Regions from separate parts of the Allobosea vestrisii genome, predicted to be linked through region 2. Evidence: predicted binding sites of a transcription regulator. Region 2 holds the regulator's gene; the other holds the start of a gene.
The links. Region 2 encodes LexA, which represses DNA repair genes until DNA is damaged. Its sites were predicted from a motif close to TGTTCNNNNTGTGTTCNG; they were not measured.
Positions count from the first base shown of each region.

Region 1 (4,635 bases), 660 kb from region 2:
CTTGCAAGCAGCTCGACATAGCGGCGGCGGGTTTCGGCCGTGTTGGGCAGTTCACGCGCTTCGAGCCATTCAAGGAACGGCTTTGGGCGAATGGTCACAAGCTGCAGTGCCTTACCTCTGCTCAGCCACACATTCATGACCGCGACCGCCGTCTGATGCCAGATCTCGTACTCCGGCGGCATCTCGTCCTTGTCGTGTGCCAGGCCCCAGAGCTCGGCGAAGTCCTCCGGTTCGTACCAAGGCAACGCGATCGTATAGTGCTCGACTGTAGGCTTCATGACGCGCCCCCATCTCGCGTGCGACGGGCGGTGGCGCTGGATGCCCGTCTCAGCAAAATGACACACGTTCGAATTAAAGCTGTCAAGCGCGAGCGGAACCACCCCAATGGCTCACCCCGCCCTATGCCGCCCTCTTCGCTGGCTTGCGCTTCTGCACCTCGGGAGCGTTCCGCCCGACACTCGCGCGAAGCGCCTCCATCAGGTCGACGACCTTGGGCGCCTTCGCCTTCTTCGCGAGCTTCACCGGCTTGCCGGCGAGCTTTGCTTTGACCAGCTCGGCGACGGCCGCCTCGTAGCGGTCGTCGAACGTCGATGGATCGAATTCGCCTTTCTTGGTCTCGATGATGTGCTTGGCGAGTTCGAGCATCTCCTTCTGGATCTTCAGCTTGGAGATGCCCTCGAACGCCTCGGTCGCGGAACGGACTTCGTAGTCGAAGTTGAGGGTGTGGGCGACGAGCCCGCGCCCATGGGCACGGATCATCAACGCGCGATAGCGCCGGAACAGCACGGCATGCGCGAGCGCGCCGACCTTGCTTGCGCGCAGGGCGTCGCGGATCACCGCGAAGGCGTCGTCCGCGATCTTGCCGGAGGGAACGAGATAATACGGCTTGTCAAAGAAGACCGTGTCGATCTCGCCGCAGGGCACGAACGCAGAGACGGCCAGGGTCTTGTTGCTCTCCGGAACCGCCTTCACGATCTCGTCGGGTTCTATCTCGACATAGCGGTTCTCGCCGATCTCGAAGCCCTTGACCTGGTCATCGCGCTCGACGGGCTCTTCTGTCTCGGGGTCGATGAACTCACGGCGCACGCGGTTGCCGGTATCGCGGTTGATCGTGTGGAAGGAGATCCGCTCCGAGGTGCTGGCCCCGGTATAGAGGGCGACCGGGCAGCTGATCTCCCCGAACTTCAGATAGCCCTTCCAGTTCGCACGCGCCGCAACCATGACACTTACTCCCAACGCAACATCGGCGATTCAATGCGGCGCCGGGCGGCAAGTTCCGGGCCTTGGGAACTGAATCGCCCAAGCCGCATTGAATCGGCAGTTTTGTTGCCGGAGTTGCGTCGTCATGCCCGCCAGAACCTATTGGAAGGGCTACCTCAAGCTCTCGCTGGTGACCTGCCCGGTCGCGATGAGCCCGGCGACCACCGAGGGCGAGAAAGTCCGCTTCCACACACTGAACCGGGAAACCGGAAACCGTGTCGTCAGCCGCTATATCGACGCCGAGAGCGGCAAGCCGGTTGATCCGGATGACCAGGCGAAAGGCTACGAGGCGGAAGCCGGCCGGCTCGTCGTGATCGAGGACGAGGAGCTCGAGGCGGTCAAGCTCGACACCGTCCGCACGATCGACATCGACGCTTTCGTCCCGCGCGATACCATCCCCTGGATCTATCTCGACAGCCCGCATTACCTGGTGCCGGACGATGAGGTCGGGGAGGAGGCGTTCTCCGTCATCCGCGATGCGATGACGGCGACGAAGATGGTGGGGATCTCGCGCGTCGTGCTTTATCGACGCGAGCGCGCGGTCATGCTGGAGCCCCGCGACAAGGGCATCGTGTTGTGGACGCTGCGCTATGGCGACGAGGTTCGCGACGAGAAGGCCTATTTCACCGAGATCGACAAGGACAAGCCGGAGCCCGGGCTGCTCGACCTGGCGCAGAAGTTCATCAAGGCGAAGACGAAGGATTGGTCGCCGGAGATGGTGAAGGATCCGGTGCAGGAACACCTGCTCAAGCTCATCGCTTCGAAGAAACGTCGCAAGGGCGTGCGAATCTCGGCGAGCAAGGACGCCAAGGAGCGGCCCGGCAATGTCGTGAATCTGTTCGACGCGCTGAAAAAGAGCCTGCAGGCGGACAAGTCGCTGCGCTGATGGCCCACCGAATCCGGGGAGGCTCGCCTGTCCCTTGTGAGTCGTCCTCGATCCGAACGTGCCGCCGAACGTCCTTCAACTCGCGCTCGCCGGCCAGGCTGACATTTCGCTCGACCTCGTTTATGAGAACACAATAAGAACGCGCTTGTCGAGCGAGCCAACACTGACGCCATCTTCCGACATTGCGTGGGAACGCCGCCCCGTGCTGCGCTCAGGTGGTAGCAGATCGAATCAATCATGAACGCGCACGTCTATCTCGACAGCCTCAACGCGGCGCAGCGCCGCGCCGTATCCTTCGGCGACGGCGCCCTGCCCGCGCCGCCGCTGCTGATCATCGCAGGTGCCGGATCGGGCAAGACCAACACATTGGCGCACCGCGTCGCTCATCTCCTGGTCGGCGGTGCAGATCCGCGGCGGATCCTGCTGATGACTTTCTCGCGCCGCGCTGCCTCGGAGATGATGCGCCGCGTCGAGCGCATCGCCCGGAAGGTGATGGGCGATGGCGCCGGCGTCGCGGTGGATGCACTGAATTGGGCCGGCACCTTCCACGGCGTCGGCGCGCGGTTGCTGCGGGACCTCGCCGAGCAGATCGGCCTCGACCCCTCCTTCACGATCCATGATCGCGAGGATGCCGCCGATCTGATGAACCTCGTCCGGCATGAGCTCGGCTTCTCGAAGACCGAAGCCCGTTTTCCGACCAAGGGCACCTGCCTTGCGATCTATTCGCGCTGCGTGAACGCCGAGCAGCCGATCGAGAATGTGCTGAAGCTGTCCTATCCCTGGTGCATCGCCTGGGCGGCCGAGCTGAAGCAGCTCTTCGCAGCCTATGTTGAGGCCAAGCAGCAGCAGAACGTGCTCGATTACGATGATTTGCTGCTCTACTGGGCGCAGGCGATGATGGATCCCGATCTGGCAGCCGACGTCGGAGCGCGCTTCGATCACGTCATGGTCGACGAGTATCAGGACACCAACCGGCTGCAATCCTCTGTGCTGCTCGCCCTCAAGCCGGATGGCCGGGGACTGACCGTCGTCGGCGACGATGCGCAATCGATCTATTCCTTCCGCGCTGCGACCGTCCGCAACATTCTCGACTTTCCACTCGCCTTCTCGCCGCCGGCCGAAATCATCACGCTGGACCAGAACTATCGCTCGACCCAGGCGATCCTTTCCGCCGCCAATGCGGTGATCGACCTCGCCAGCGAGCGCTTCACCAAGAACCTCTGGACCGATCGCGCGGCGGGAACGGCGCCGGAACTGGTCAACGTCCGGGACGAGGCCGACCAGGCCCGCTTCATTGCGGAGAAAGTGCTGGAGAACCGCGAGGCCGGCGCGACGCTGAAACAGCAAGCGGTGCTCTTCCGCGCCTCGCATCACAGCGGGCCGCTCGAGATCGAACTGACCCGCCGAAATATCCCCTTCATCAAGTTCGGCGGGCTGAAATTCCTCGACGCCGCGCATGTCAAGGATCTGCTGGCGCTGCTGCGCTTCGTCGAGAACCCGCGCGACCGGGTCTCCGCGTTCCGGGTCATGCAGCTCCTGCCCGGCGTCGGCCCGACCTCGGCGCAACGCGTCATCGAGCATCTGGCGCAGGCGCCGGATACAGCCGGTGCCCTCCGGGCCGCGCCTGCGCCCGCCAGGGCGGGTTCGGACTGGCTTCAATTCATCGAGACGATCGAGGAATTGCGGTCCGGCCGCTCCGGCTGGCCCTCGGAGATCGAGCGGGCACGGCTCTGGTACGCGCCGCATCTGGAGCGCATCCACGAGGACGCGACGATGCGGCAGGCCGATCTCGTCCAGCTCGAGCAGATCGCCGGCGGCTATCCCTCACGCGAGCGCTTCCTGACCGAGCTGACGCTCGATCCGCCGGACGCCACCAGCGACCAGGCCGGCGTGCCGCATCTCGACGAGGACTATCTGATCCTGTCGACGATCCATTCCGCCAAGGGCCAGGAGTGGAAATCGGTCTTCGTCATGAACGTCGTCGACGGTTGCATCCCGATCGATCTCGGCGCTGGTGCGAAGGACGAGATCGAGGAAGAGCGACGGCTGCTCTATGTCGCCATGACCAGGGCCAGGGACGACCTGCACCTGATGGTGCCGCAGCGCTTCTTCACCCATGGCCAGTCATCGACCGGCGACCGTCATGTCTACGCCGCCCGCACCCGCTTCATCCCGACCAACCTGCTGCAGCATTTCGGGCGTCGCGCATGGCCGCTGGCAGCCCCTTCGGATCAGCGAGCCCCTTCCAGCGGACCCAGGGTCGATGTGCGGGCGAAGATGCGCGGGATGTGGCGATAGGGCAGCGTGATTACACCCTTGGCGGAGTGTCGGGAGAACTGACGAGAGTTTTTGTCGGTTCCAGGCGCTTGAAGAAGTAAGGGGTTCTGCGAACTAACGCTGGCCCCGCTTCAGCTCGACACCTTGCGCAGTATGGCCCAGGCCGGAGCATGATCGCTTGCAGCCTCCCGGCCGCGCTCGTCGCGGTCGAC
Region 1 covers NZ_CP126307.1:5,661,967-5,666,601, reverse strand. Annotated here, with positions in the region: gene QO058_RS28005 (hypothetical protein) at 1-278, opposite strand, end outside; gene ku (non-homologous end joining protein Ku) at 400-1,221, opposite strand; gene ku (non-homologous end joining protein Ku) at 1,346-2,146, shown strand; gene QO058_RS27990 (ATP-dependent helicase) at 2,384-4,444, shown strand; gene xth (exodeoxyribonuclease III) at 4,555-4,635, opposite strand, start outside.
Region 1: the regulator LexA is predicted to act here: its motif matches at 2,271-2,288, upstream of QO058_RS27990 (ATP-dependent helicase).

Region 2 (4,635 bases):
AGAAGGGCGACGTGCTCGGCACCGCCCGCCTTGCCGGCATCATGGCGGCCAAGCGAGCACATGAACTGATCCCGCTCTGCCACCCACTACTGCTCTCGAAGATCGCGGTCGACCTCACGATCGATGAGGCGCTGCCAGGCGTGCGCGTCCGCGCCGAAGTCAAGCTCACCGGCAAGACCGGCGTCGAGATGGAGGCGCTGACCGCCGTCAGCGTCGCCTGCCTCACCGTCTACGACATGGTGAAGGCGGTTGATCGCGCCATGCATATCGAAGGCATCCAGCTCGTGCACAAATCCGGCGGCAAGTCCGGAACCTATGAGCTCGCAGGGCGATCGGCATGAGCCTCACCCCCGTCCCCGTCGCACTCAAGGCGCTGCTCGACAGCGTGCCCGGCCCGACGCCTGCCGAGACGCTGCCGCTGGCGCAATGCGCCGGCCGCGTCCTGGCCGAGGATGTCGCCGCGCTCAGGACCCAGCCGCCCTTCGCCAATTCGGCGATGGACGGCTATGCCGTGCGCGGCGAGGACTTGGCCCGGGGCGCGCAGCTTCGCGTCATCGGCGAATCCGCCGCTGGCCGCGGCTTCCCCGGCAAGATTTCTCTTGGCGAGACGGTACGAATATTTACCGGAGCACCGCTGCCCGCGGGCGCGGACACGATCCTCATTCAGGAACATGCAGAGGGTGTGGGCGGCCCGGTGATCCGTGTCACCAAACCCACCGATCAGGGCCAATTCGTCCGGCTAGCGGGGCTCGACTTCAGGACCGGCGAGGTCCTGCTGAAAGCCGGTCGCCGGCTCGACAGCGCCGCGCTCGGCCTCGCCGCGGCCGCCGGGCATCCGACGCTCGCCGTCCGCCGCAAGCCGCTGGTTGCGATTCTCGCCACCGGCGACGAGCTCGTCCTGCCCGGCGAGCCGGTCGGCCCCGACCAGATCGTCGCCTCCAACAGCTTCGCCCTCGCCGCGCTCGTCGAGCAGGCCGGCGGCACGGCGCTCGATCTCGGCATCGCCCGCGACAACCATCCCGACCTCGCCGGCAAGATCGAGGCGGCCCGCAAGGCCGGGGCCGATGTCCTGATCACACTCGGCGGCGCCTCGGTCGGCGAGCACGATCTCGTCCAGGCGGCGCTGAAGGCGCAGGGCATGGCGCTCGGCTTCTGGAAGATCGCGATGCGCCCGGGCAAGCCGATGATGATGGGCCGCCTCGGCGCCATGGTCGCGCTCGGCCTGCCGGGCAACCCGGTCTCCTCGATCGTCTGCGGGCATCTCTTTGCCATCCCGCTGGTCGAGGCCCTGCTCGGCATCGATGATCCCGAGCGCGACCGCAGCGAGCCCGCCATCCTCGCCGCCGATCTGCCGGCCAATGACGAGCGCCAAGACTATCTGCGCGCCACTTTCGAAACCGTCGATGGCGAGCGGCGCGTCAGGCCCTTTGCCAAGCAGGATTCGTCGATGCTGGCGAACCTGTCGCGCGCCGAGGCCCTGGTGATCCGCCAGGTCTTCGCCGAGGCAGCCACAGCGGGCGATCCCTGCCGGATCATTCGACTGCGCTGACTGGGTCGCGTTACGACAAGGCGTGCCTTGCGGAACACAAAGCGAACAGGTATGGTGTTCGTGCTTTGTTTCGATTCTAGCCCGAGAGGCGAGCGGCGCGACCATGCTGACACGCAAACAGTTCGAACTGCTCCGCTTCATCCACGAGCGCCTGCGCGAATCCGGCGTACCGCCCTCCTTCGACGAAATGAAGGACGCGCTCGACCTGCGCTCCAAATCCGGCATCCACCGGCTGATCATGGCGCTGGAAGAGCGCGGCTTCATTCGCCGGCTCCCCAACCGGGCGCGGGCACTCGAAGTCATCAAGATGCCGGACGGCATCGGCGGCCAGCAGGCGCAGCGCGCCCGCTTCAGCCCCTCAATCGTCCAGGGCGGGCTCGGCCAGACCCCGCCGGCACCGGCAGCCACCTTGGCGAAGCCGCGCCCCGCGGGCGCCGAGGAGAGCGGACGCTCCACCGTCTCGATCCCCGTCATGGGCCGCATCGCCGCCGGCACGCCGATCTCGGCGATCCAGGACCGCAGCCATAGCGTCTCTATGCCAGCCGATATGCTGGGCGGCGGCGAGCATTATGCGCTCGAAGTTCGCGGCGATTCGATGATCGAGGCCGGTATCCTCGACGGCGACACGGTCGTGATCCGCAAGCAGGACAGCGCCAATACAGGCGACATCATCGTCGCCCTGATCGACGACGAGGAAGCGACGCTGAAGCGCTTGCGCAAGCGCGGCTCCTCGATCGCGCTCGAAGCCGCCAATCCCGCCTACGAGACGCGCGTGCTCGGGCCGGACCGGGTCAAGATCCAGGGCCGCCTCGTCAACCTGATGCGACGTTACTGAAATACCTCGGCATCCTGTGCGGGCTCCGCAGCCGCGGGTACCGGCACAGCAGTGGGCTCGGGTGCTGGCCTCGTTTCCGGCCGCGCACGGGTCCACGGACGCAGGCGGGTCGCCTCGTCGGCCGTTAGCGCGCGCCAGCCGCCGCGGGCCGCATGATAGGCGGTCGCGCCGTCGCGCATGAGCGCGCTGCGGTCGATCAATCGGGCAGCGCAAGGCGCGCTCCAATAGAGCGACGTCACCACAAGATCGGCTCGCTGGCAGTCCTCGACCAAAGCGGTGCGGTCGCGCGTATAGGTGACGCTACGGCCATCCGGCAGGCGGATGACGCAGCCGCGCGCATCGCAGGCGGCCCCCCTCGCGCAAGTCGGCATCGTCGGGCGACCGGGAATCGCCGTCGGCATGCAGCCATTGCGTCAGCACGAAGCGGCTCGGCTTGCCCGCCAGCACCATCTTCCCCTCCGGCCCACGCACCAGCACGCCCGAGCCGTCGCGCTCGATCAGGATGTCCGGCCGCGACGGTGCCGAGGCCAGCGCAAGGCCGCCGACCAGCGGCAGCGCGGCGAGGAAGCGCAGCGCCGTCGTCCATAGTGTCAGCCACAGCAGCGACAGCGAGAACAGGATCAGAGCAAGAGAGTCGAAGGCCGGCAGCACGACGGTGGAGCGGTCGATGCCGGCGACCCAATGGGCAACCTGGAGCACGAGGCCGGACGCCCAGCCCATCAACGCCCAGGCCGGCCAGTCGAGCCCGAACGGATAGGCCAGCACGCCGAAGACGGCCGCCGGCATCACGATCAGCGAGACGAAGGGCAGCGCCAGCGCATTGCCGAGCAGGCCGAACGGATTGAAGGTCTGGAAGTGGAAGACGCCAAAGGGCGCCGTCGCCGCTGTCGCGACCATGGTCGTGGTCACGATACCCACAGCCGAGAGCCAGAGCGGCCGCAGTGGCCAGGGCCAGGACGCGGCCGCCGCGTCGGGCGGGCGCTCTTGCCAACGCTCGGCGAAGGCGATCAACGCCGCGACCGCCCCGAACGACATCTGGAAGCTTGGGCCAAGCACTGCCTCGGGTTCGCGCAGCAGCACGATGATCGCAGCGAGCGCGAGATTGCGCATCGAGAGCGCCGGCCGGTCGACCAGGATCGCCCCCAGCATCACCAGCGTCATGATCAGCGAGCGCACCGTCGCGACCTCGGCGCCCGAGAAGACGCAGTAACCGGTGGCGCCAGCCATGGCGGCGAGCGCCGCGAGCTTCTTCACCGGCCAATGGAGCGCTGCCGTCTGCGACAGCGCGAGCAGCGCCCGCGCCAGCCAGAAGATCGTTCCGGCGGCGAGCACCATATGGAGGCCGGAGATCGAGACGATGTGGTAGATGCCGGCGGCGCGCAGGTCGTTGTTGGTCGCTTCGTTGATCAGCCCGCGCTTTCCGGTGACCAGTGCCGCCGCCATAGCCCCGGCCTGCCCGCCGCCGCTCGTCGCGATGCGTTCGGTCAGCGCGTTGCGGGCCTGGTCGATTGCGACCGCCAGAGCAAGCCGGCGCGGCATCGGGCTCGGCGGCGGCGTGAGCGCGATCTTGCCGGCGATGCTGCCGACGGCGCCAATTCCCTGGAAGAAGGCGTCGCGGGCAAAGTCATAGCCGCCAGGGCGCGCCGGGCCGGGCGGCGGCAACAGGCGCGCCGTCGTGCTGATATGGTCACCGGGCCTCAATGTCGTCACCGGCGTGGTGACGCGCACCCGCCGCGGCCTCTGTGCAAGCTGGATGCCCGGCAGGTCCGTGACCTGCACGACGATCCGCACGCCCTTGTCGCGCTGCTCCAGCGCCTCGACGAATCCGGGTGAGCTTGCCGACATGGTTCCGCGCGAGCGCGGGCGCGGCGATGCCGGCAGTTCGCCAGGCTGCCGCCGCGAAACCGGCGAAGACAGCTGCGGCCGCTATGCACACCGCCATGACGGCATGGCGGCGCCGCGTCAGCCAAGCGGCGAGCGTACATAGCGCCAGTCCGGCCAGGGGCGCGCCAAGGTCCGGCTCGCGATCCGCCAGGAAATAGAGCAGTACGCCAGCTCCCATGCAGACCGGCAGCCAGTTGAACAGGCGTCGCCGCTCGACCTCGATGTCGAGTGCCTGGCGGATGCGACCGCCCCAGTCGTACAACGGCAAGGATGCAGGCCAAGCGAAGCCACCGACGCGTCGCAGGCGCGCCGGCAGAGCCAGCACGCTGGCACGCACCCTGCTACGGCGCTCGTCTGGCCCGTAGGA
Region 2 covers NZ_CP126307.1:386,785-391,419, forward strand. Annotated here, with positions in the region: gene moaC (cyclic pyranopterin monophosphate synthase MoaC) at 1-341, shown strand, start outside; gene QO058_RS01865 (molybdopterin molybdotransferase MoeA) at 338-1,549, shown strand; gene lexA (transcriptional repressor LexA) at 1,653-2,384, shown strand; gene QO058_RS01875 (ComEC/Rec2 family competence protein) at 2,685-4,229, opposite strand.